Regions from separate parts of the Paenibacillus urinalis genome, predicted to be linked through region 2. Evidence: predicted binding sites of a transcription regulator. Region 2 holds the regulator's gene; each other region holds the start of a gene.
What was found. Region 2 encodes Rex, which represses fermentation and respiration genes when NADH is low (regulators of the CRP and FNR family bind a similar motif). Its sites were predicted from a motif close to TTGTGAAATATTTCACAA; they were not measured.

Region 1 (7,421 bases), 1.9 Mb from region 2:
ATAATGGTCAGTTTACAGAGTCACTGAATCGCTTGGCTGAGGTCATGAGTGTTGAAGATGATTATATGGATACCATCTCCCGGCAGACGTATTCCGAAATGGTTCAAAATTCAGAGGGCAGCCTGTCTTTTAAAGTGACTGATTTTAAGGAGCTACATGTCGCTTTACAACGGAGGTTGATTAAATTAATATTAAATTATCTGCCTTCGAACGATGATTTTGTTGATTTTTCGAGGATTGAAACCATTCGCAGAGGTGCGGTTCAGCATGAGCCCACAACGTGGAGCCACGATATTGGCCAAGGAATTGTTTGCATTCGGGAATATGATAATATCATTTTTTCTACCCAGAGGTCTTCTGTATCAGAGCATTATAATTACCAGTTGGATTTCTTGGATGGAGACGCTCAATTGGATCTTACTGAGATTGGCACAAGACTTCATTTATCCTGTCTGGACAATGGGTTCAGGCCGGTTTCTGCTAGTGAAGCGCTGTTTGATGCGAATACATTCATATGGCCGCTTACGATTCGTTCGCGATTGCCTGGAGATACCATGAAAGTGATGGGATTAAACGGAAGCAAAAAGGTTAAAGATATTTTTATAGATGCCAAAATTCCGCCGTCCCTGCGTTCTCGTATTCCCGTAATATGCGATGGTGCCGGAAACATCATCTGGATTCCGGGCGTACGTCGCTCGATTCATTTCCCGGTAAGTGAAGATTCTACGTCCATCATTCGAATGCTGGTGGAGGAACTTTAGTGGGCCCGAGTGACAGTAATGGTGCAGGTAAGACTTTCATAGTATAACTTAGGAGGTTCGCGACGTTGCAGAACGATATTCAAGAAGTATTGATTAGTGAAGAAGAGCTTCAGAGCAAGATTAAGGAATTGGGAGAAATCCTGAGCAAGGAATATGCAGATCGCAATCCTTTAGTTATTTGTGTACTTAAAGGCGCGTTTATATTTATGGCTGATTTGGTGAAGAACATTACTGTTCCAGTTGAAATGGACTTTATGGCTGTTTCAAGCTATGGAGCTTCGACCAAGTCGTCAGGCGTTGTCAAAATCATTAAAGATCTCGACGCGAGCGTTGAGAACCGAGACGTCCTCATTGTGGAGGACATCATTGACAGCGGTCTTACACTGACTCACTTAATTGATCTTCTGCAGCGCAGAGGAGCCAAGTCAACGACAGTGGTAACCTTGTTTGACAAACCTTCAGGCCGAAAAGTCAATCTGGAGGCTGACTACACAGGCTTTGTGCTGCCTGATGCATTTGTAGTCGGATACGGTTTGGATTATGCAGAGAAATACCGGAACCTCCCCTACATCGGGATTTTGAAACCGGAAATTTACACTAGCTGATATCCCAGCCATTAAGTAAGGATAACGTTCCTCCCTTTGTTGAGAAGGGCAGAATGGCTATGTTAAAATAACTTAAGTGTCTTGAGAGGAGGTAGGGGATGAATCGGTTCATCCGGAATTCTGGCTTTTATTTAATTTTATTTTTAGTAGTGGTCGGTATCTACCAGGTAATTAATGGTGGAAATGAAGCGGCTGATACCCCTAAATACAATCAGTTTCGGCAGGAGTTATCCGCTAACAACGTAAAGAATCTGAGCCTCCAATTTGACGGTTACACATATCGTGTAACAGGTCAATATAATGAAGTAGCTGAAGGGGAACCAGAAAATTTCATTACGTATATCCCTTACACTGAGACTGCTGTACAGGAAATCGTTGAGGCCAGCGAGACCAATGGCTTTGAACTTGAGCAACAACCGATGAAGGGTGACAGCATTTGGCTGACACTGCTAACATCGTTTATCCCTCTTATTTTGATGTTTGTCCTGTTCTTCTTCCTGTTCAATCAGGCACAGGGCGGCGGCGGCAAAGTGATGAACTTTGGCAAGAGCCGTGCACGTCTGTATAACGAAGAGAAGAAGAAGGTTACTTTTGAGGATGTCGCAGGAGCTGATGAAGAGAAGCAGGAGCTTGTCGAAGTCGTAGAGTTCTTGAAGGATCCTCGTAAATTTGCGGCAGTTGGCGCAAGAATACCAAAAGGGGTTCTGCTTAACGGTCCTCCGGGAACAGGTAAAACGCTTCTTGCTCGTGCAGTTGCAGGAGAAGCAGGCGTACCGTTCTTCAGTATTTCGGGTTCTGACTTCGTCGAAATGTTCGTCGGTGTCGGTGCATCCCGTGTACGTGACTTGTTTGAGAATGCGAAGAAGAATGCACCATGTATCATCTTCATTGACGAGATCGATGCGGTAGGTCGTCAGCGCGGTGCCGGACTCGGCGGCGGTCATGACGAGCGTGAGCAAACGCTCAACCAGTTGCTCGTTGAAATGGACGGCTTTGGTGCAAATGAAGGTATTATCATTATTGCTGCGACGAACCGTCAAGATATTCTTGACCCAGCCCTTCTCCGCCCAGGACGTTTTGACCGTCAAATTACGGTAGACCGTCCGGACGTTAAAGGCCGTGAAGCAGTTCTGAAAGTACATGCGCGCAACAAACCACTTACGAAAGACGTTAAGATGGACGTTATTGCGAAGCGTACGACCGGGTTTACCGGTGCAGACCTGGAGAACCTGCTGAATGAAGCAGCACTTCTGGCTGCAAGACGTAATCGTAAAGACATTTCCATGCGTGAGATGGATGAAGCGATTGACCGTGTCATTGTTGGTACAGAGAAGAAGAGTCGTGTAGTCAGCGATCGCGAGAAGCGCATTGTCGCTTATCACGAAGCGGGCCATACGATTGTCGGATATTTCTTGGAGCATGCCGATATGGTTCATAAAGTAACGATCGTCCCACGTGGACGTGCAGGCGGATATGTTATCATGATGCCTAAAGAAGATCGTATGCTTGCTACGAAGCCAGAGCTGCTTGACCGGATTACTGGTTTGCTCGGCGGACGTGCTGCAGAGGAAATCTTTATCGGTGAAATCGGAACCGGTGCATACAGTGACTTCCAACAAGCGACAGGCATTGTACGCAGCATGGTTATGGAGTATGGTATGAGTGAGAAGCTCGGACCGCTTCAATTTGGTAACTCTCAAGGACAAGTCTTCTTGGGACGCGATTTTGGACACGAGCCTAACTATAGTGATGCGATTGCCCATGAAATCGACCAAGAGATGAGACGCATGATCACAGAATGCTATGAGCAAGCTAAAGAATTGCTTAACAAGTATTCCAAGGAAGTGCATCTGATTGCTGAAACTCTTCTTGAGAGAGAAACGCTTGATCTTGAAGACATTAAGCAGTTGATTGAGAAAGGTGCCATTACTGACAAGGGTTCTGACTCATCCGGAGGCTCTTCCGAGAGCGGCGAGCCTGTCATCGATAATGTTGGTGATGTGCGTGTCCGCATTCAAGGTAAAGAGAACAACGGATCTCAGCCTGGTGATATTTCCAATGATGGTCCGAGTCAGACAGAGCCTGACACAACATCATCTAACCCAGAGTCTGGGGATACAAATTCACCGGATCACAACAAACCAACGACGTAATGAATGAGTCATAAAAGAGATTAAACCGGAGAACGCACGAGCGTTCTCCGGTTTTTTTGATTTAACATGGACATTGACCCGTAATTTGCGACAATTTTGTGAATTGACACATAGAGGAACCTTCTGTAAATTAGGTGTAAACCTGAATCAGCTTCATTGCCTCAGAAATTCAAGTGAGAATGAAATTGATCCACCGATGGTATTCGTATGTCGTACTTTGTGAATCGAATAACAAGCGATGGCATCACAAAGGTGAAAGCGGTTTTTTATCTATTGCTTATATAAGGGAGAGGGTCTTCAAGTGGAAGCATTAGCATTAGAGCGTAAGGCAGAAATGAATCGTGAACTGAAGGAACGTATTAAGGTGTTGAAGAAAGAGCGCAATGCAATTATTTTGGCACACTATTATCAGCGTGATGAAATTCAGGAGGTAGCTGACTTTCGGGGTGATTCATTCCTGCTTGCTCAGAAGGCAGCACAGACTGATGCCGATGTTATTGTGTTCTGCGGTGTTCACTTCATGGGAGAGAGCGCGAAGATTCTGGCACCGGACAAGAAAGTCATTATTCCGGATGAAAGAGCCGGCTGTCCCATGGCTGACATGGTAAATGTGGATGGATTGCGCAAGCTGAAAGCACAGCATCCGAATGCGAAGGTGGTTACATATATAAACTCCTCGGCCGAGATTAAGGCAGAGACAGATATATGCTGTACTTCTTCCAATGCGGTTAAAGTCATTCAATCCTTGGATGCAGAAGAAATTATATGGGTTCCTGATAAAAATCTGGGCCATTATGTACAGCAGCATACAGACAAGAAGATGATCATCTGGGAAGGCTATTGCAACACTCACGACATGCTGACTGTAAAGGATGTCGTTGAAATGCGTGCCAAATATCCGAATGCGGAGTTTGTTGTTCATCCAGAATGCCGTCCAGAAGTCGTTGAGATGGGTGATTTTGTGGGAAGTACGACAGCTATTTTGGAATATTGCAGAGATTCAGAATGCAAAGAATTTATTGTAGGTACGGAAGACGGAACAGGGTATCAGCTTCGAGTGGATAGTCCGGATAAGGAATTCCACTTTGCAACGAAGTTCTTGGTCTGCCCGAATATGAAGGTGAACAATCTCAAGAAGCTGGCGAAGGCACTTGAAACCATGAAGCCTGAGATTTATGTGCCGCAGGATGTGGCCGATCGGGCTCGTTTGTCCCTTGAGCGTATGTTGCAGGTGAAATAATTCACTATGTTTTCAGCAGTCTACTTTTTATAAAGAGACAGGAGATAGCAAACGATGATTCCTTCTTACTTGGTTAATTTCGATTTGAATGAACTGCCTCGTATGGAAACCGATATTCTGATTATTGGCTCAGGCATTGCCGGACTTTACACAGCGATTGAAGCGAGCAGAGATCATCAGGTTCTTATGATTACGAAGAAAACACTCCTTGAGAGCAATACAAGGTATGCACAAGGAGGCATTGCAGCCGTTACGTCTGAGGATGACTCACCGGCCTATCATATGCAGGATACATTAACTGCAGGAGCGGGATTATGTCGCAGCGAAGCAGTGGAGGTACTCGTCAGTGAAGGGCCGGACCGGGTACAGGAGCTTATTCAGCTGGGTACGGCGTTTGATATTGAGAACGGCGCGCTTGCTTTGACACAGGAGGGCGCTCACAGTCATCGCCGGATATTACATGCCAATGGGGATGCGACAGGGTATGAAATTGTAAGGGCTCTGGCTAAAGAAGCAGCAGATCATCCGTCGATTAACGTATGGGATGAGCATTTTGTAATCGATCTAATTACAGAAGCTGGAGAGTGTATCGGCGCGCTTGTCCAGGCTGCAAATGGTCAGCGTACGTTCGTGCGAGCAGATGCCGTTGTTCTCTGTTCCGGTGGAGCAGGTCAGCTGTATCGTTATACAACGAACCCTGAGGTGGCTACGGCAGACGGTGTAGCTATGGCCTACCGGGCAGGAGCTGAGATTCGGGATATGGAGTTCATCCAGTTCCATCCGACATCATTATGTTATCCCGAGGCGCCTAGATTTTTGATCTCAGAGGCTGTACGAGGAGAAGGGGCCGTGCTGCGGAATATCCATGGGGATCGGTTCATGGAGCGCTATCATCCTCAGCTGGAGCTTGCACCAAGAGATGTCGTTGCTCGTGCCATCGTCAGCGAGATGGAAGACACTCATGCAACGCATGTCTATCTGGATATTACACATGAGACGCCAGAACTCATTAAGCGCCGTTTTCCAACGATCTATGAGACTTGTATGAGCTATGGTCTTGATATGACAGCAGACTGGATTCCTGTAGCACCAGCGGCTCATTATATGATGGGCGGTGTAAAGACCGACCTGCACGGAGAGAGCAGCATCCCTCGACTATTCGCATGCGGCGAAGTATCCTCAACCGGGGTGCATGGAGCTAACCGACTGGCGAGTAACTCCTTGTCTGAGGCGATCGTATTTGGCAAACGTATTGTGGATCGAATTAGACAGCTGCCTGACACCAAGCACCATACCTCTGTACTTCGCGTTCAGCGTGAGCTTACCGCGGGTGCTTCGGAATCTGTACATGTACGGAGGCTGGCTCTGCAGAAGGTAATGATTAGACGAGTAGGGCTGCGCCGAACCGAATCGGGATTGTTAAAGGGTAAAATCCTGCTGGAGCAGGAACGCTCTATTTTTAATACAAAGCTTGATAAGCAGGAAGAATACGAATTCGCAAATTTGCTGACTTGTGCACTGCTGGTTACAGAGGGGGCCTTATACCGCCAGGAAAGCCGTGGAGCCCATTATCGTGAGGATTATCCCGTAAGAAATGATCATCGTTGGCAGATGCATACGGTTCAGCAGCGAGATCGGGACATTGTGGAGGAAGTAAGTCATGCTTAATGGATATAATGAAGTATTGAAGGAATCAATTAAAGGGTGGCTGCAGGAGGATGTGGGTGCAGGTGACGTCACTTCCATGATGACCATCCCGGCAGGACATAAGTCCAAGGCTGTCATTCACGCCAAGGATGAAGGGATCGTTGCCGGAATTACAGTCGCTGAGCTTGTATTTCAAATTGTAGATCCTGAGCTCACGTTTAAGGCTTGCGTCCAGGATGGCGATGCAGTGACGAAGGGAACGATCCTAGCAGAAGTGGAAGGAAGCACGCACCGTCTTCTGACGGGAGAACGGCTGGCTCTGAATTTGCTGCGGAGAATGTCCGGTATTGCGACAAGAACTCGTACCTATGTGAATGCCCTGGATGGACTCAGCACAAGGCTGGTCGATACGCGGAAAACAACACCGGGTCATCGTCTGCTTGAGAAATATGCAGTCCGGGTTGGCGGCGGTCATAATCACCGGTTTGGACTGTACGATGCGGTTATGATCAAAGATAATCACATCAAGGGAGCAGGCGGGATCATAGAGGCCGTCCAACGTGCAAGAGCAGCGATCCCCCATACCATGACGATTGAGGTCGAAGTCGAGTCGCTTGAACAGCTGGACGAAGCCTTGGAAGCAGGTGCTGACATCATTATGCTGGACAATATGGACCTCATGATGATGCGTGAAGCAACTCAGCGTATCCACAGCCGGTCACCTCATGTTAAAATAGAGGCTTCGGGCAATGTTTCGCTTGCTACGATTCGTGGTATTGCTGAGACGGGAGTGGATATTATTTCAGTCGGCAGACTAACCTACTCTTTTGAAAGCCTGGATATCAGTTTAGATCTGAATGAAAAGAAAGGAGGATAATCCTCTTTGATTCTTGTCGTAGATGTAGGAAACAGCAATATTGTACTCGGTATTTACAAGAAGAAGGAGCTTCTTCACCATTTTCGCATAAGTACCTCCAGGCAGTCGACTGTAGATGAGTATGGAGTCATGATCCAT
Region 2 (7,421 bases):
AGGCGGTGGCCGAAGCCATTTCCAATGAACTGTCGATTCCAACGATTGGAATTGGAGCTGGACGTGGTACGGATGGTCAAGTGCTCGTCTTCCACGATGTTCTTCAATATGCATCTCCATATATGCCTAAAAGATTCGTGAAGACTTATGCAGATGTAGGTACCATTATTCGTGATAGCATCGGTAATTATGTACAGGATGTCAAAAATAAATCTTTTCCTGCTGAGGAGCATGTATTCACTGCTGAAGATGGCGTAGTTGACTCCTTATATGGAAGCAGTAAAGCAAAGGTGGAGAACAGATCATGATAACAGTTCGGAATATTGAAGAACTGCGAGCACAAATAGCCTCCATGAAAAAGAATGTTCTTGGAAAAGAACCGGCAGTTGGACTCGTACCAACAATGGGATTCCTGCATGAAGGACATGCAAGCTTGATGCGTGAAGCCAGAAAGAACAATGACATCGTTGTTCTGAGCATCTTCGTGAATCCTATTCAGTTTGGTCCGAATGAAGACTTTGAAACGTATCCACGGGATGAACAGCGGGATCTGGGGATTGCTGACAAAGAAGGAATAGACATCGTATTTATTCCGACTGTAGAAGTCATGTATCCTCATCCGACCAAGACCAAGATTAGAGTGGCTGATATTACAGACCGCCTGTGCGGCGCATCGCGCCCTGGTCACTTTGATGGTGTAACGACCGTGGTCGCGAAGCTGTTCAATATGGTTCAGCCGGACAACGCATATTTTGGAATGAAGGATGCACAGCAAGTGGCTGTTCTGTCGCAGATGGTATTAGACCTGAATATGCCGATCAATATTGTGCCTTGCCCGATTGTCCGCGAAGCAGATGGGCTTGCCCTCAGCTCACGTAACGTGTATCTGAGCTCTAAGGAGCGCAAGGAAGCACTTGCTTTGTCCCGTTCACTCAAGCTGGCTCAATGGAAGACGGAGCAGCAGGAAGATGCGACTGTGGGTCAGATTCGCAAGCTTATTATAGATGAGATCAACACGTCCGAAACGGCTGTTATTGATTATGTGGACATTTTAACTTTCCCAGGACTTGAGCCGATTGAAGATCGTGTGCAGATTACAGAGCCGGATGATGTAATTATTGCGCTGGCTGTTAAATTCGGAAAAACAAGGCTGATCGATAATCATCGGCTGCAGAAAACGGAGGTGCTCTCCCGTGTTTAGAACATTGATGAAATCTAAAATTCACCGTGCAACGGTAACGGAAGCCAACTTGAATTACGTAGGCAGCATTACCATTGATCGTAACTTGATGGAAGCTGCAGATATTCTGGAGAATGAAAAGGTTCAAATTGTGAATAACAACAATGGAGCCAGACTTGAGACTTATGTCATTCCTGGGCCGCGCGGAACAGGTACAATTTGTCTCAATGGCGCTGCTGCACGGCTGGTTCAGCCTGGAGATACGGTAATTATTATTGCTTATGCGTTGATGACGAATGAAGAAGCGGTTCAGCATAAGCCGACGGTTGTATTTGTGGACGGGGAGAATAAGCCGGTTCAAACCATGCATGAGGAAGTTCACGCAACGATTTTGTAATCCATGGAATGAAGAATGAAAAGTGCCCAAAGCGCAAAAAATGTGATTAGGTTACTGCACTAATCCATTTTGCTAAGGGTGGGATGCATGCCATGTTTCAACATCTATTTGCGGAAATGAATCAATCGCTTGATGAGATTGCCACTTACTACACCGCCGCACCCGTCGAGAAGAAACAGGAAATGCTCCAGCGATGGAACCTGCTTAAGAAAATGAGCGACGGCATTATCGACGAATGGATGTCATTTGAAGAGAAAATGGCCAAAATTCGCGAAAGTGGGATTTTCCGAGGTACGGATCCTTTCACTTCCATTCCGGAGCTGGAACTTCATGCCTTTGTTAAAGGACTTGGTTATTTTAAACTGCTTATGTATCAGCATGCTGCCGAGGAGTTTGGCAAAGTGGTGGAAGTATATCCGGATAGCCTGTTGTCGAGGCTGTACCTGGCTATGTGCTATCTCCACCTGGAACAAATGCATACCGCATCTGCGGAGCTGAATCGGATCATTCTAAGCTGTGAACAGCCTAGAATGAAGGCCATGGCATACAATGCACTTGGTTGTGTTCATGCCAAGCAAATGGAGCTCAAGCAGGCCCAGTCCTGCTTTGCCCTTGCTTTGGAACATGATCCCTCCCTGCCGGAGCCGCTCTACAATCTGGAAGCATGCCGTTCCAAAAATGCCGTGCTCCAGTACGGAACACAGCTGCTTGCCCTCTCCTAGGTACTACTGAAACAGCGCAATCGCAAAAGGCGATGTCCTGACAAGACATCGTCTTTTTGTCTGTTTCATGTTCAAAAGTCTTTTTTTTTGCTATGCTACTAAAGAGACTGTAGAAGGGAACGTTTACTCATCATGAAATTTGCTGTGCTTGATTTTGAAACAACAGGTACTCAGTCGCTTGGTGAAATTATCCAGGTTGGACTTGCCATCATAGATCATGATTATACAATTAAAGACACATTCAGCTCCTATGTGAATCCCGGCGTTCCCATTCCTCCTTTTATAACGGGGTTGACGGGAATTACGGACGATGATGTGAAGGATGCTCCTGAGCTTGAGGAAATGATGATGGAGCTCGTTCCATTGCTGGATGATGTCGTACTCGTAGGACATAATGTAAGCTTTGATTTTCACTTTTTACAAAATGCGCTTGACAGATGCGGGTACTTGCCATTTACAGGCCGGATTTTGGATACCATGGATTTCCTCAGAATTTGCTTTCCTTCCTTATCCTCCTATCAGCTGGGATATGTAGCAAGCGAATTTGGATTCACCCATGACCGTCCTCATCAGGCGGATAGTGATGCGATGGCAACAGCGCATATTTTCTTGAAGAGTCTTGAGGAGCTTAAGAGCCTGCCATTGATCACTTTGCAGCGGCTTACCGATCTATTTGCTGCGGAAGATAGTGATTTGGGCTGGTTTTTTGATGGGATTCTTACAGAAAAAGAAATGGAGCCTATTCACGATCTGGACAATCAGACCTATTATAGGCAGCTCGCTCTAAAGATCGACGATTGGTCACAGATTGCTCCGCCCAGGGATGAACATGAACCCAATCCATTAGAAAAATTAACTTTTCAGGAATTTATGGATGAGGTTCAGCTGCGTCTGAAGCAAACACTGCCTCATTATGAGGAACGCGAGTCCCAGAATATGATGTTCGCAGAAGTGACGAAGGCGATGGAAGAGGACAAGCATTTACTAATTGAAGCCGGGACAGGCACGGGTAAGTCACTCGGTTATTTGCTGCCTTCGATTTATCATAGTGTCAGACAGGAGACGAAGGTAACAGTAAGCACACATACGATCAATCTTCAGGAGCAGCTTCGTGAGCGGGATATTCCGCTCCTCACGGAGGTGGTTCCTTTTCCGTTCAAAGCAGCTGTGTTTAAAGGCAGAGGACATTACCTGTGTCTGCGTAAATTTGAGCAAAAGCTGAACAACAAGGAGTTTGTAACTCCGAAGGAGGACGTATTTACTGCTGCGCAGATGCTTGTATGGCTCACGCAAACCGAAACCGGAGATGATGAGGAGCTCAATCTGAGTCATCGCGGCGGCGATTTTTGGGAGACTGTACAAAGCGATTCGGATTCCTGCCTGGGACGAAGCTGCCCTTGGTTTAAGAAATGCTTCTATCATCGTGCAAGACATGAGGCGGGCATTGCTGATGTAGTCATCACCAATCATTCCAAGCTGTTTACGGACGTTAAGGCTAGTCACCAATTGCTTCCTGCTTATGAGCATCTCGTCATAGATGAGGCGCATCAATTCGAGGAGGTCGCCGGTAAGCATCTTGGAATGCATATGAAATATTTCACGGTGGTTCATGCGCTTACCCGATTATTTAAAGATAGTCGGAACGGTCAATTCCCAGCTCTGCGTCAAAAAATAGCGCAGTCCAGTCATGAGCAAATGGTGGAGTGGACCTCTGCCATTGATCAGCTGTTCCCATCCGCTCTGGAAGCGAAGGAAGCCTGGGACCAGCTCAGTGAGATGCTGTTCAGCTTACTGCCAGAACGAAGTGATGCTGCCCCTGGAGAAGCAGGACAGTTTACACTAAGACTGAAGCCGCAGAACAAACCAAAGAAATGGGATAAGCTCGCTGCGGTTGAGAATCAGTTCTATGTGACCGTATCCGAATTGGTTCGGAAGGCAGATAAGGTCCTTAGTGAAGTAAGGGAAGATCTCGATGACTATACGGCCGACAGCCTTATCACTGACGTAACAGGGCTTGTTAAGGATCTAGCTGGCTTCAAAGACCAATTAAGACATTTCATGCGCCTTGATGATGCAGGGACCGTATATTGGCTGGAAGCCAGCGGACAATTCAAGAGCAAGTCGCTTCAGCTGTATGCCGTTCCTGTAGATGTAAGTCCTCAGCTGAAGGAAATGTTCTTTGATAAGAAGCGAAGCGTTATTTTAACCTCTGCTACTTTATCGGTAGATAAATCGTTCCAGTTTATGATAGATCAGCTCGGATTGACCGAAGCACAGGAGCAGCAGAGGTTGCTCACATCACAGCTTCCATCTCCTTTTAATTACCGGGAACAAGCCCTTCTTGTAGTTCCGCGTGATTTTCCAAGTGTGAAGGGCAGTGTGGGTGATGATCACTTTGTCAGTATGCTCGTCAAGTCTCTGTCAGAGGCCGCGCAGGCGACTAAGGGCAGAATGCTTGTCCTGTTTACCTCTTACAAGATGCTGAGACAGGTACATGAGCCGCTGAAGGAAGCTTTGGCTTCAAGTGATATTTCTGTGTTTGGACAAGGGGTGGACAGTGGAAGCAGGACGAAGCTGACGAGAAGATTCCAGGAGGCCAAAGCTTCTGTACTGCTTGGAACGAGCAGCTTCTGGGAAGGTGTCGATATTCCAGGAGAAGCTTTATCCTGTTTGGCTATTGTACGTTTGCCCTTCCAGCCGCCTAACCATCCAGTTGTCGAAGCCAAGAGCGAGCTGCTGCAGGCGGAGAAGAAGAATCCGTTTATGAAGCTCTCCGTACCGCAGGCGGTTATACGGTTTAAGCAAGGTTTTGGAAGACTGGTGCGGACCGCTAAGGACCGAGGCATCGTTATCGTGTATGATACAAGAGTGATTGAATCGTATTATGGCAAGTACTTTTTATATTCCCTGCCAGGTCCTAAAATGGAGCATATGACAACGGACAAGATGGTTCCGCGTATAAGCGAGTGGTTAGAGGAACATATAACGAATGAAGAGAAGTAATATTAAGCACGGACACTGCTTGCAGGTGTGAGGGGGAATTATAATTGAAGTCGGACAAAATTTCAGAGGCTGTTGTAAGAAGACTGCCTGTATATCTGCGTTATTTACAAGAGCTGTACAAAAGAGAAGTGACCACAGTATCGTCACAGGAGCTTGGTCTCAGACTGGATTTGAATCCAGCGCAAATTCGTAAGGACCTCGCTTATTTCGGGGATTTTGGACGCAAGGGTATCGGCTATGATGTGGCATATCTCATCGATAAGATCAGACAAATATTGAAGCTGGATCAACAGATCAATGTGGCACTTGTCGGTGCCGGTAATCTGGGTCATGCCTTGTCGAACTATAATCGATATGTAAAAGACAATATGAAGATTGTCGCTGTATTTGATTCCCAGCCCTCGAAGATTGGCTCCAAGATTAATACACTGACGGTTCTGCCTATGGAAGAGCTGGTGAAGACAGTGAAAGATCTGAGCATTAGAATCGGCATTATAACGGTTCCGGATTCGGAAGCTCAGCGTGTGGCGGACTATCTGGTGGAGGCGGGAGTCGAAGCGATCCTTAATTTTGCCCCGATTATTATCAAGGCGCCTGCTCATATCCGGATTCATACAGCGGACTTCACTACAGATCTGCTTAGTCTGGCTTATTATCTAGAGAACGAAGCAGGGAAAGAGGAGGAAGAGGATGTCAAGTCATAAGTGGCTCATCAAGAACGGCAAATTTGCGGTAAGCGATCCTGAATGGCGAATCGTCAGCGGTTATATGCTGATTGAGGATGACCGCATTTCATATATAGGCGAAGATCTGCCCGAAGGAACAGAGGGCATTCCAGTTCATGACGGCAAGCATCAGCTGTTTATTCCTGGCCTTATTAATACGCATGGTCATGCCGCAATGTCCCTACTACGCGGCTATGGCGATGATCTTGCCCTTCAGGTCTGGCTTCAAGAAAAAATGTGGCCAATGGAGGAAAAGTTCACAGCTGAGGATGTCTACTGGGGAACCTCGCTATCTGTGCTGGAAATGCTGAGAGGCGGCACTACCGCCTTTCTTGATATGTATGACCAGATGAATCAGGTGGCAAAAGTAGCAGAGGAGTCGGGCATTCGCGCAAGTCTGATGCGGGGAGCGATTGGCTTCGGCTCAGATGAGCTGCGTGCTTTCAAGCTGAAGGAAGCAATGACCTTTGCCCGGGAATGGCATAATCAGGCTGACGGACGCATCACGACGATGCTGTCACCACATTCGCCATATACTTGCGGACCAGAGTTTATTGAGAAGTTTGTAGAAGCGGCACATGAGCTGGACTTGCCGCTGCATACACATATGTCTGAAACGGCCGCTGAAGTAGAACAGAATGTAAAAGAGTATGGACTGCGTCCAGTAGCGCATCTGGAGAAGCTCGGCTTCTTCTCTAGACCTTCTCTCGTGGCTCATGCCGTGCATTTGACGGATGAAGAAATAGAGGTGCTTGCCAAATACAATGTGGCAGTGGCTCATAATCCTGGAAGCAATCTGAAGCTGGCGAGCGGTGTTGCGCGAGTACCTGAGCTGTTAAAAGCAGGGGTTGTTGTGTCCCTTGCCACAGACGGTGCAGCAAGCAACAATAATTTGGATATGTTTGAGGAAATGCGTCTAGCTGCATTGATTCACAAAGGAGTCAGCGGTGATCCAACCGCCGTACCTGCTACTGAAGCACTTCGTATGGGAACAGAATATGGAGCGAAATCCATCTACGTCAAGGACACAGGAGTGCTGGCGCCAGGCAAAAAAGCGGATTTCATTGCAATAGACCTGGATCAAGCTCATTTCCTGCCTTACACCGATTTGATATCACATGTCATCTATTCTGCGAGCAGCAAGGATGTTCAACATGTCTGGGTGGATGGTAAGCAATTAGTTAAGAACGGTGAGATGCTCACGTTGGATGAAGAACGGATTAAACGCGAAGCACAAGCTGCTTTCGAAGGACTGACGTCCCGCTGATTGATGCTGGGGGCAAGAAGGGAGTTCAGCCTTGAGAAAAAAAAGAAAGTGGATCCTCATAAGTATTGTGGCTTTTATACTCGTGCTCTTAGGCATTTATATATTTTATGAATATGTAATGAAGGAT
Region 3 (7,421 bases), 1.4 Mb from region 2:
TGCTTCGTGCATCCGGATTCTCTCTGAGATCCGGACGCTCCAGCGCATCGCTGTTCAAGCTCGCGTAGCCTCCGTTGGATCGAGAGGCTCCACCCCCCAGCTTCGCCCAAGCTCCTGTCAGCGCGGGGAGACACGCAACAGCCCGTACATTCATCCCCCCGTTATCATGATGCTGAAGGCCATTCCCAATATGGATATAGCCTGCCTTGGCCTGACCATAAGTCTCTGCCAGCTTCACAATATCCTCCACAGAAACACCGGTAATGAGAGATACCCGCTCTGGTGTATAGTCCTTAACATGCTCGCGAAGCTCCTCGTGACCTACTGTGTATTGCTGCAAAAATGCCTCATCTACGAGACTCTTCTCGAACAGCACGTTCATCATCCCGAGTGCGAGTGCAGCATCGGTTCCGGGATACAGCGGTACGAACCAGTCCGCCCACTGTGCCGTGCGGTTGCGATGAACATCAATGACAATGACCTTGGCGCCTGCTTTACGCGCTTTCTCTGCAAGGACTACTTGATGCATGTTCGTGCTGATGATATTTCCGCCCCATACGATAATAACATCGGCATGCTCTGTTTCTTCCGGCACGGTCCCCCGGTTCGCACCCATCGTATATTTCCATCCGGTAGTGCCGGCTGCATTACATATGGTCTGCTCCAGCTGACTTGCACCAAGCGCATTGAAGAAGCGCCGATCCATTCCGTCCACGCCGAGAATCCCCATATTGCCATAGAAAGAGTAAGGCAAAATAGCCTCTGCTCCGTATTCCTGCGATATAGCCTTGAAACGTCCCGTAATCTCGCTGATCGCTTCCCCCCAGGTTATCCGTTCAAATTCACCCTCGCCCTTGAGACCCGTTCTCCGCAAAGGATACTTCAGACGTTTCTCATCATATATACGTTCTGTCATGTTTCGGACCTTGTTGCAAATGGCGCCCTTGGTAATCGGGTGATCCGGGTTGCCGGTCACCTTCACAATTTTGCCTTCCTTCTTATGCAACAGTAGTCCGCAGGTGTCGGGGCAATCAAGTGGACATACGGCAGGAAATATTCCATTCTGTTCATTAATCACAGCTTGCCTCTCCTTTCTCATAGTACTTCTTAAGTTTCAAAGTCGCTCAAACCAGTTCTTTTATCATAATTCCGGATTCCATAATCGTCAAAGTGTGACAAAAAATAAAAGCAGCTCCCGCCACTGGCAGTAACCGCTTTTCACATGAGCTGATCTATTCAAAAATATTTTTTTCGCTTGTTTCATCATTTCCATGCAAGGGTAATAAAAATCAAGGCAGTTAGGAGTTAGGAAGACCCCTCCTCCAAGTGCCGTATCATAGACCACTCCCGAAAATTCGTCATGTAAAGGTTTCGTTCCCCCGAACCTAGACATGGCGAATTTTAGTATTGTCCTTGGCACCCTGTGCAAGGGGCTTACCATGCGGCTGTTCATGAAGATATGCCAAATAGTAGGCCCCTGCCACAAACACGGCCCCACCTGCAAAATTGCCCAGCCATACCGGAATGAAATTTGCCAAATACATGCTCCAGGAATAATTTCCTTCAAATATGGCAGCGGGAATGAGAAACATGTTCGCGACAACGTGCTGGAAGCCAATCGCTACAAACGCCGCTGTCGGAATCCAGATCCCGAGCACCTTCCCACTCATCGTATCTGCTGCATAAGACAGCCATACCGCAAGTGCCACTAGCCAGTTACAGCCTATACCCGAAATAAAAGCCTGCAGGAAGCTGTCTTCCAGCTTATGTCCCGCCATATCTACCACTTTATCCAGATAGACGCCTTCACCTGTCAGCCCCAGCACATGACCGAAAAAGTAGGCAACAAAAATGGCCCCCGCGAAATTTGCCAACGTGACAAGCGCCATGTTTCGGATGAGCAGAAGTGTAGAGATCCGCCCTCGCAATCTTGCCAAAGATACCGCCATCATATTGCCCGTCAGGAGCTCTCCTCCGGCGATCAATACCAGCACCAGACCGATGGGGAATACAAGCGCCCCGATCAGATTCGTAATACTGCCCCAAGCTTCGGGAGCCCCTGCAGTGACCCGGATATGGAGCAGAAATCCAAGGGATATATATACGCCCGCCAAAAAGCCGAGGATCAAGACGATAGATAGTGGATTGTGGGCTTTGGCAAAGCCGGTATCCGCTGTAAGTTCAGCAATGTCTTTAGGTTTCTGAGCTGCCATGAGCCATCCTCCTTATTCTTTTACATTAACCCATACCTCCATTGTATAGCCTTTTCAGGCAGTAGATTGTTAATAAATTCACAAATATAAATACTGAATCGGTATTCTTCGTAGTCTTCACTTGCAGATAAGACGATTCAGAATAAACTGCAATTCTTAGCGTATAAAAAAAACCGCCAGAGCATAATGCACTGACGGTTGTAAGTCCAATCAAATATAGGATTTTTAAACGAGAACCTCTTCCTTCTTCTCTTGAGCTGTGGCATCCACAGGTTTCAGTGCTTTCTGACCGACACTGTTCAGGAAGTTCCAAGGCTTGTTGTAGTGCGGCTGGAAGAAGAAGTCGATAAACGCCAGTTCATCTACAGTCATCTCATTCTGGATACATACGGACAAGGTATTAATCGACTGTGTAAGCTCGGCTTCACTCATCAGCTGTGCCCCAACGATCCGGCGGGATTCCTGCTCAAATATCACTTTAATCAGAACCTTCTCTGCCGTAGGCATGAATTCTGGGCGATAGCTGTCCTCGAGGGTTACACTCTCGACTTGAAGCCCTGCTGCTACTGCACCAGCTTCTGTCAGGCCTGTTCCCGCAATATTCTGCTCATAAATCTTGATCCCTGATGTACCTTGGGTTCCCATGTAGCGTGTCACAGGAGCCTTGAGGTTACGGGCAACCAGCGTACCCATGCGCACCGCATTGGTTGCGAGCGGAATATAGGATGCTTGTCGAGTTGGATTGTAATAGATCGCACTGCTGTCTCCGGCTGCAAAGACATCAGGATTGCTTGTGCGCATGTAGCGGTCCACCAGAATCGCCCCGTTCGGCATCATGTCAACCTGACCCTTTAAGAGCTCGGTGTTAGGACGGAAGCCAATGCACAGAATGACCAGATCGGTTTCGTAAGTGCCTTTGTCGGTAACAACTTTGCGTACGCTGCCCTCTTCTCCTTCGAAGCGGCTCACTTTCTCGCCAAGCACAAGCTGAATGCCCTTGTCCGTGAGGTCGGACTGAATACGGTCGGTAAATTCTTCATCCAAATATTTGCTTAGAATGCGGTCTTCTGCATCAATCAGCGTTACTTCTTTGCCATTCATCTGGAATGCTTCGACCAGCTCAATACCAATATAACCTGCACCTACAACGGTTACGTGGCGTGCATCTTGAGATTTGGCAATAATCGTATTGGAGTGCTCATAGTTCTTGCACAGAAGCACGTTGTTCAGATCAATCCCTTCAAGATTCGGAATAATCGGCCATGATCCAGTAGTCACAATCAGCTTGTCATAAGTGTCTACAAGCTCCTCGCCTGTGTTCAAGCTGCGTGCTTTAAGCGATTTAGCCTTCGTATCCACTTCAATTACTTCATGAAGCATACGCATTTTGACGCCCAGCTCCTGCAGCTGTGCAGGTGAGGAATAGAACAATCCGTGAGGATCTTTAACGACCCCGCCAACATATAGTGCAATCCCGCAGGATAAGAAGGATACATTGTCATTGCGTTCATAAACGGTAATTTCGGCATCTGGATAAAGCTTTGCTGTATTAATAATGGCTGCTGTCCCAGCGTGTGTACATCCAATAACGGCTACTTTCATTCTAAAATACCTCCTTAAGGTTAAAAAAGAGCTTTATGGTTGTGATGTGAAATATTTCACTACTATAGAGTTAACGATGCCAGGGCTTTATTTCGTTAAGCTAAGGTAATAACCATCCATCGAAACTCTGCCCTGAAGCATCCTGCCTTTGTGAATTGTGATTTATTTCACTATGTCTATGTCTTTATTATAATGTGACACATTTCACAATTCAAGCCCAAGTTTAACTTTTTACAAAAAATTTTGTTTATAAGGCCGCTAAAGAAAACAAATGAACTCATAAAGCCTTGATTACAAAGGGATTCGATACATTTGGACCGTCCTCCTTCGTTCCCCAAAAGACAGCTGGACCTCCCTGCTGCCATTGGCGATTCCATATTTTAGGAGTAGAATGAGACCTGTTAGCGGATTAGCCGCGAAATACGGTTTATTTTATTAGGAAAGGAGCTGCACGTTATGAAGTTCTCTTGGAAACGGAATTTGTTTGTGCTATGGGTCGGTGTCTTTTTTTGCAGCACAGCTTATTCCATCTCCATCCCCTTCTTGCCCATATTTATGAATACCGAGCTGAATGTCGGAGAAGACTATATCGAGCTGTGGGCCGGGGTTGCTTTTGGGATTACTTTTCTCGCCAGTGCACTGATATCCCCTTACTGGGGCTCTCTTGCTGACAAATACGGGCGAAAGCCGATGCTCATTCGCTCAGGATTTGCGCTTGCCTTCCTGTATTTAATCAGCTACTTTGTGCACGATCCTTATGTCTTTATTGCGGTCCGCATCTTCCAGGGGCTGCTTGCGGGCTTTGTGCCTGCTTCCATTGCGCTCGTAGCCACGAACACGCCGGAGGCCAAAACCGGATATGCTCTCGGGATTATGTCAACCGCAGGCGCTACCGGCAGCATCATCGGTCCCTTGATTGGCGGAGTTGTCAGCCATTACTACGGTAACCGCAATGCTTTTCTATTCTCTGCCCTGATTGTGCTGGTGTCCGCACTCATTGCTACCTTCTTTGTCAAAGAGCATAATTTTAATCGTTCTGCCGCCCGTTCAAGAGTACGGGACGATATTAAGCAGGCATCTGCCAATAAACCATTTATGGCACTGCTTGCCATTATGGCCGTGACGACTTTTTCTGTCATGATTCTGGAGCCGCTTCTTACCGTATACGTCATGGAGATGGGTGTATCGGTAGACGAAGCCTCCCTAACCTCTGGAATTATCTTCTCTTCCGTCGGCATCGCAACCATCATCATGGCTCCAAGGTGGGCCAAGATTGGACAGCGAATCGGCTACTCCAAAATTCTCATTATTGGACTTGTCGGCGGCGGACTTGGCAACATGCTTCAGATTCTTGTAAGCGATTATATTGGCTTCGGCCTGCTTCGGTTCGGATACGGATTGTTTTTTGCTGCCGTATATCCAACCATTAATGCACTCATCGTGGAAACAACGGATTCCGCATTTAGAGGAAGAGCCTTCAGCCTCAATCAATCCGCTTCACAGCTCGCGACCATGGCAGGGCCTATCATCGGCGGTCTGCTTGGAAGCTTGATGCCGATCCGCTGGATCTTCGTCCTTAATGGACTCGTGCTTCTTATCGCTGCCTGGATGATCATTCGCAGCAGGCGAAGCAGCAATTATGCCCTAACCAAATCTTCACCTGTACTTAAACAGGTGGATCGGTATTAGCATTTACAAATCAGCCGTTTCAATTCAGCACGATATATGGAAAGCATGATCTCAATATAAAAAGCTTGTCATCCCATAGAATCTTTTGATTCCATCAATGGGTTACAAGCTTCGTTTTTTTAAAATAATATAAAATTTACCTACAACAGCTTCTCGATCAGCTCGGTCATTTCTTCTGGAGATTGCTTCGGCTCAAAGCGCTGAACCACTTGTCCATCCCGATCAATGACAAACTTCGTGAAATTCCACTGGATGTCACTGGTCTCGCCAGCACCAGGCTCTTGCTCTTTGAGATACTGGAACAAGGGATGGGTGTTCTCTCCGTTCACCTCTACTTTGGCAAAGACCGGAAAATTCACACCGTAATTGATCTGACAGAACTCTTCAGCTTCTCCGCTCGTTCCCGGCTCCTGCCCGCCAAACTGATTGCAGGGAAATGCTAATACAACAAGTCCCTGATCCTTGTAGCGGTCATACAACTTCTGCAGCTCGCCATATTGCGGTGTCAGCCCGCATTTGCTCGCTGTATTCGCAATAACCAGCACTTTCCCCGTGTACATATCAAGAGGGACCTCCTGATTGGCAGTTGTCACTGCAGTGTAACCATATACTGACATGTTCTTATTCCTCCTTCTTTATCTCTTCTAAAATTTACCCGTTCGTCTTACAGCTCTAATCATACCAAATCCAGACGTGAAACAAAAAAGGCCCCCGAAAGGAAGCCTTAATGAATGGTTTAACCCTCAAGCCACGATGCCTGGAGCTTATACACCTGCCACTTGACGAATCTGTGTACGAATTGAGTTCGTTGCGCCGACAAGACCCGCATTGTCTTTGCCAGCGAGTGCATATGGCAGACAGAGTGGAACGCCTGTACGCGGATCTGTAATAATATCCGCCTCTATTCCGAACACTTCACGCATCACTTCTGTCGTCATGACCTCCTGTGGAGATCCGATCGCCGCTGCCTTACCCTGTTTGATCGCAATCATATGATGCGCATAGCGAGTAGCATGATTAAGATCATGCACAACCATGACAATCGTGCGCTGTGAGCTGATATTGAGCTCCTCTAGCAGCTGAAGCACCTCCAGCTGATGCGCCATGTCGAGGAAGGTTGTCGGCTCATCCAGGAACAAGATGTCGGTATCCTGAGCAAGTGCCATCGCAATCCATGCACGCTGGCGCTGACCACCGGACAGCTGATCAATGGGACGATCATGAAATTCATTCAAGCCTGTCGCATCAATTGCCCATTCGACCATCTTCTTATCTTCTTCCTTGAGTGAACCAAAGCCCTTCTGATATGGAAAACGACCATAGGATACAAGCTCAGTTACCGTCAGACCTTCCGGAGCTGTAGGATTCTGCGGCAAAATAGCCAGCTGCTTTGCCACTTCACGCGTCGATTGCTTATGGATGGATTTGCCGTCCAATAATACTTGACCCGCCTTCGGCTGCATTAAACGTGCCATCGTTTTGAGAATTGTCGATTTCCCCGATCCGTTAGCTCCAACAAGGGCTGTGATTTTCCCCTGTGGTATTTGGATATTCAAATCCTCAACAATAAGTCTATCCTCATAGGCTATAGACAGTCCGGTCGTTTCTAAACGAAACATGAGCGATCATCTCCTTAGAATGGTTGTCACATCAGAAGCGTAAATCTTGGATGTATGTAAATAAAATGAATTTCGTATGAAGATCAGGTGAGTGATCAATGAAAATAACCGTTTAAATTAAAACTCTATTTAAAGATACTGATAATCATTATCATTTGTCAAGTACTGTGATCGGCGCTCACACAAAAAACACACCTTCTAGTGTAAGCTAAAGAGTTCATCTTAAGCCTGGAATTAGAAGGTGTGTCACATTAAATGTTTATTTCATTTAACAAAGCGTTACCTGCCTCTGCGTCCT

Region 1: nadA (quinolinate synthase NadA) is a predicted target of Rex. The motif match lies at 3,737-3,754, and genes of this name have one in related genera.
Region 3: PUW25_RS23140 (formate/nitrite transporter family protein) is a predicted target of Rex. The motif match lies at 2,280-2,297, and genes of this name have one in related genera.

The regions. Positions count from the first base shown of each region.
Region 1 covers NZ_CP118108.1:59,130-66,550, forward strand. Annotated here, with positions in the region: gene tilS (tRNA lysidine(34) synthetase TilS) at 1-761, shown strand, start outside; gene hpt (hypoxanthine phosphoribosyltransferase) at 827-1,366, shown strand; gene ftsH (ATP-dependent zinc metalloprotease FtsH) at 1,465-3,519, shown strand; gene nadA (quinolinate synthase NadA) at 3,821-4,759, shown strand; gene nadB (L-aspartate oxidase) at 4,814-6,427, shown strand; gene nadC (carboxylating nicotinate-nucleotide diphosphorylase) at 6,420-7,283, shown strand; gene PUW25_RS00305 (type III pantothenate kinase) at 7,290-7,421, shown strand, end outside.
Region 2 covers NZ_CP118108.1:3,635,753-3,643,173, reverse strand. Annotated here, with positions in the region: gene panB (3-methyl-2-oxobutanoate hydroxymethyltransferase) at 1-308, shown strand, start outside; gene panC (pantoate--beta-alanine ligase) at 305-1,201, shown strand; gene panD (aspartate 1-decarboxylase) at 1,194-1,577, shown strand; gene PUW25_RS16710 (hypothetical protein) at 1,670-2,299, shown strand; gene dinG (ATP-dependent DNA helicase DinG) at 2,432-5,302, shown strand; gene PUW25_RS16700 (redox-sensing transcriptional repressor Rex) at 5,347-6,006, shown strand; gene PUW25_RS16695 (amidohydrolase) at 5,993-7,294, shown strand; gene PUW25_RS16690 (cell wall elongation regulator TseB-like domain-containing protein) at 7,326-7,421, shown strand, end outside.
Region 3 covers NZ_CP118108.1:4,987,124-4,994,544, forward strand. Annotated here, with positions in the region: gene PUW25_RS23135 (molybdopterin-containing oxidoreductase family protein) at 1-1,099, opposite strand, end outside; gene PUW25_RS23140 (formate/nitrite transporter family protein) at 1,386-2,213, opposite strand; gene PUW25_RS23145 (FAD-dependent oxidoreductase) at 2,439-3,815, opposite strand; gene PUW25_RS23150 (MFS transporter) at 4,272-5,504, shown strand; gene PUW25_RS23155 (glutathione peroxidase) at 5,645-6,121, opposite strand; gene PUW25_RS23160 (ABC transporter ATP-binding protein) at 6,269-7,123, opposite strand; gene PUW25_RS23165 (DEAD/DEAH box helicase) at 7,403-7,421, opposite strand, start outside.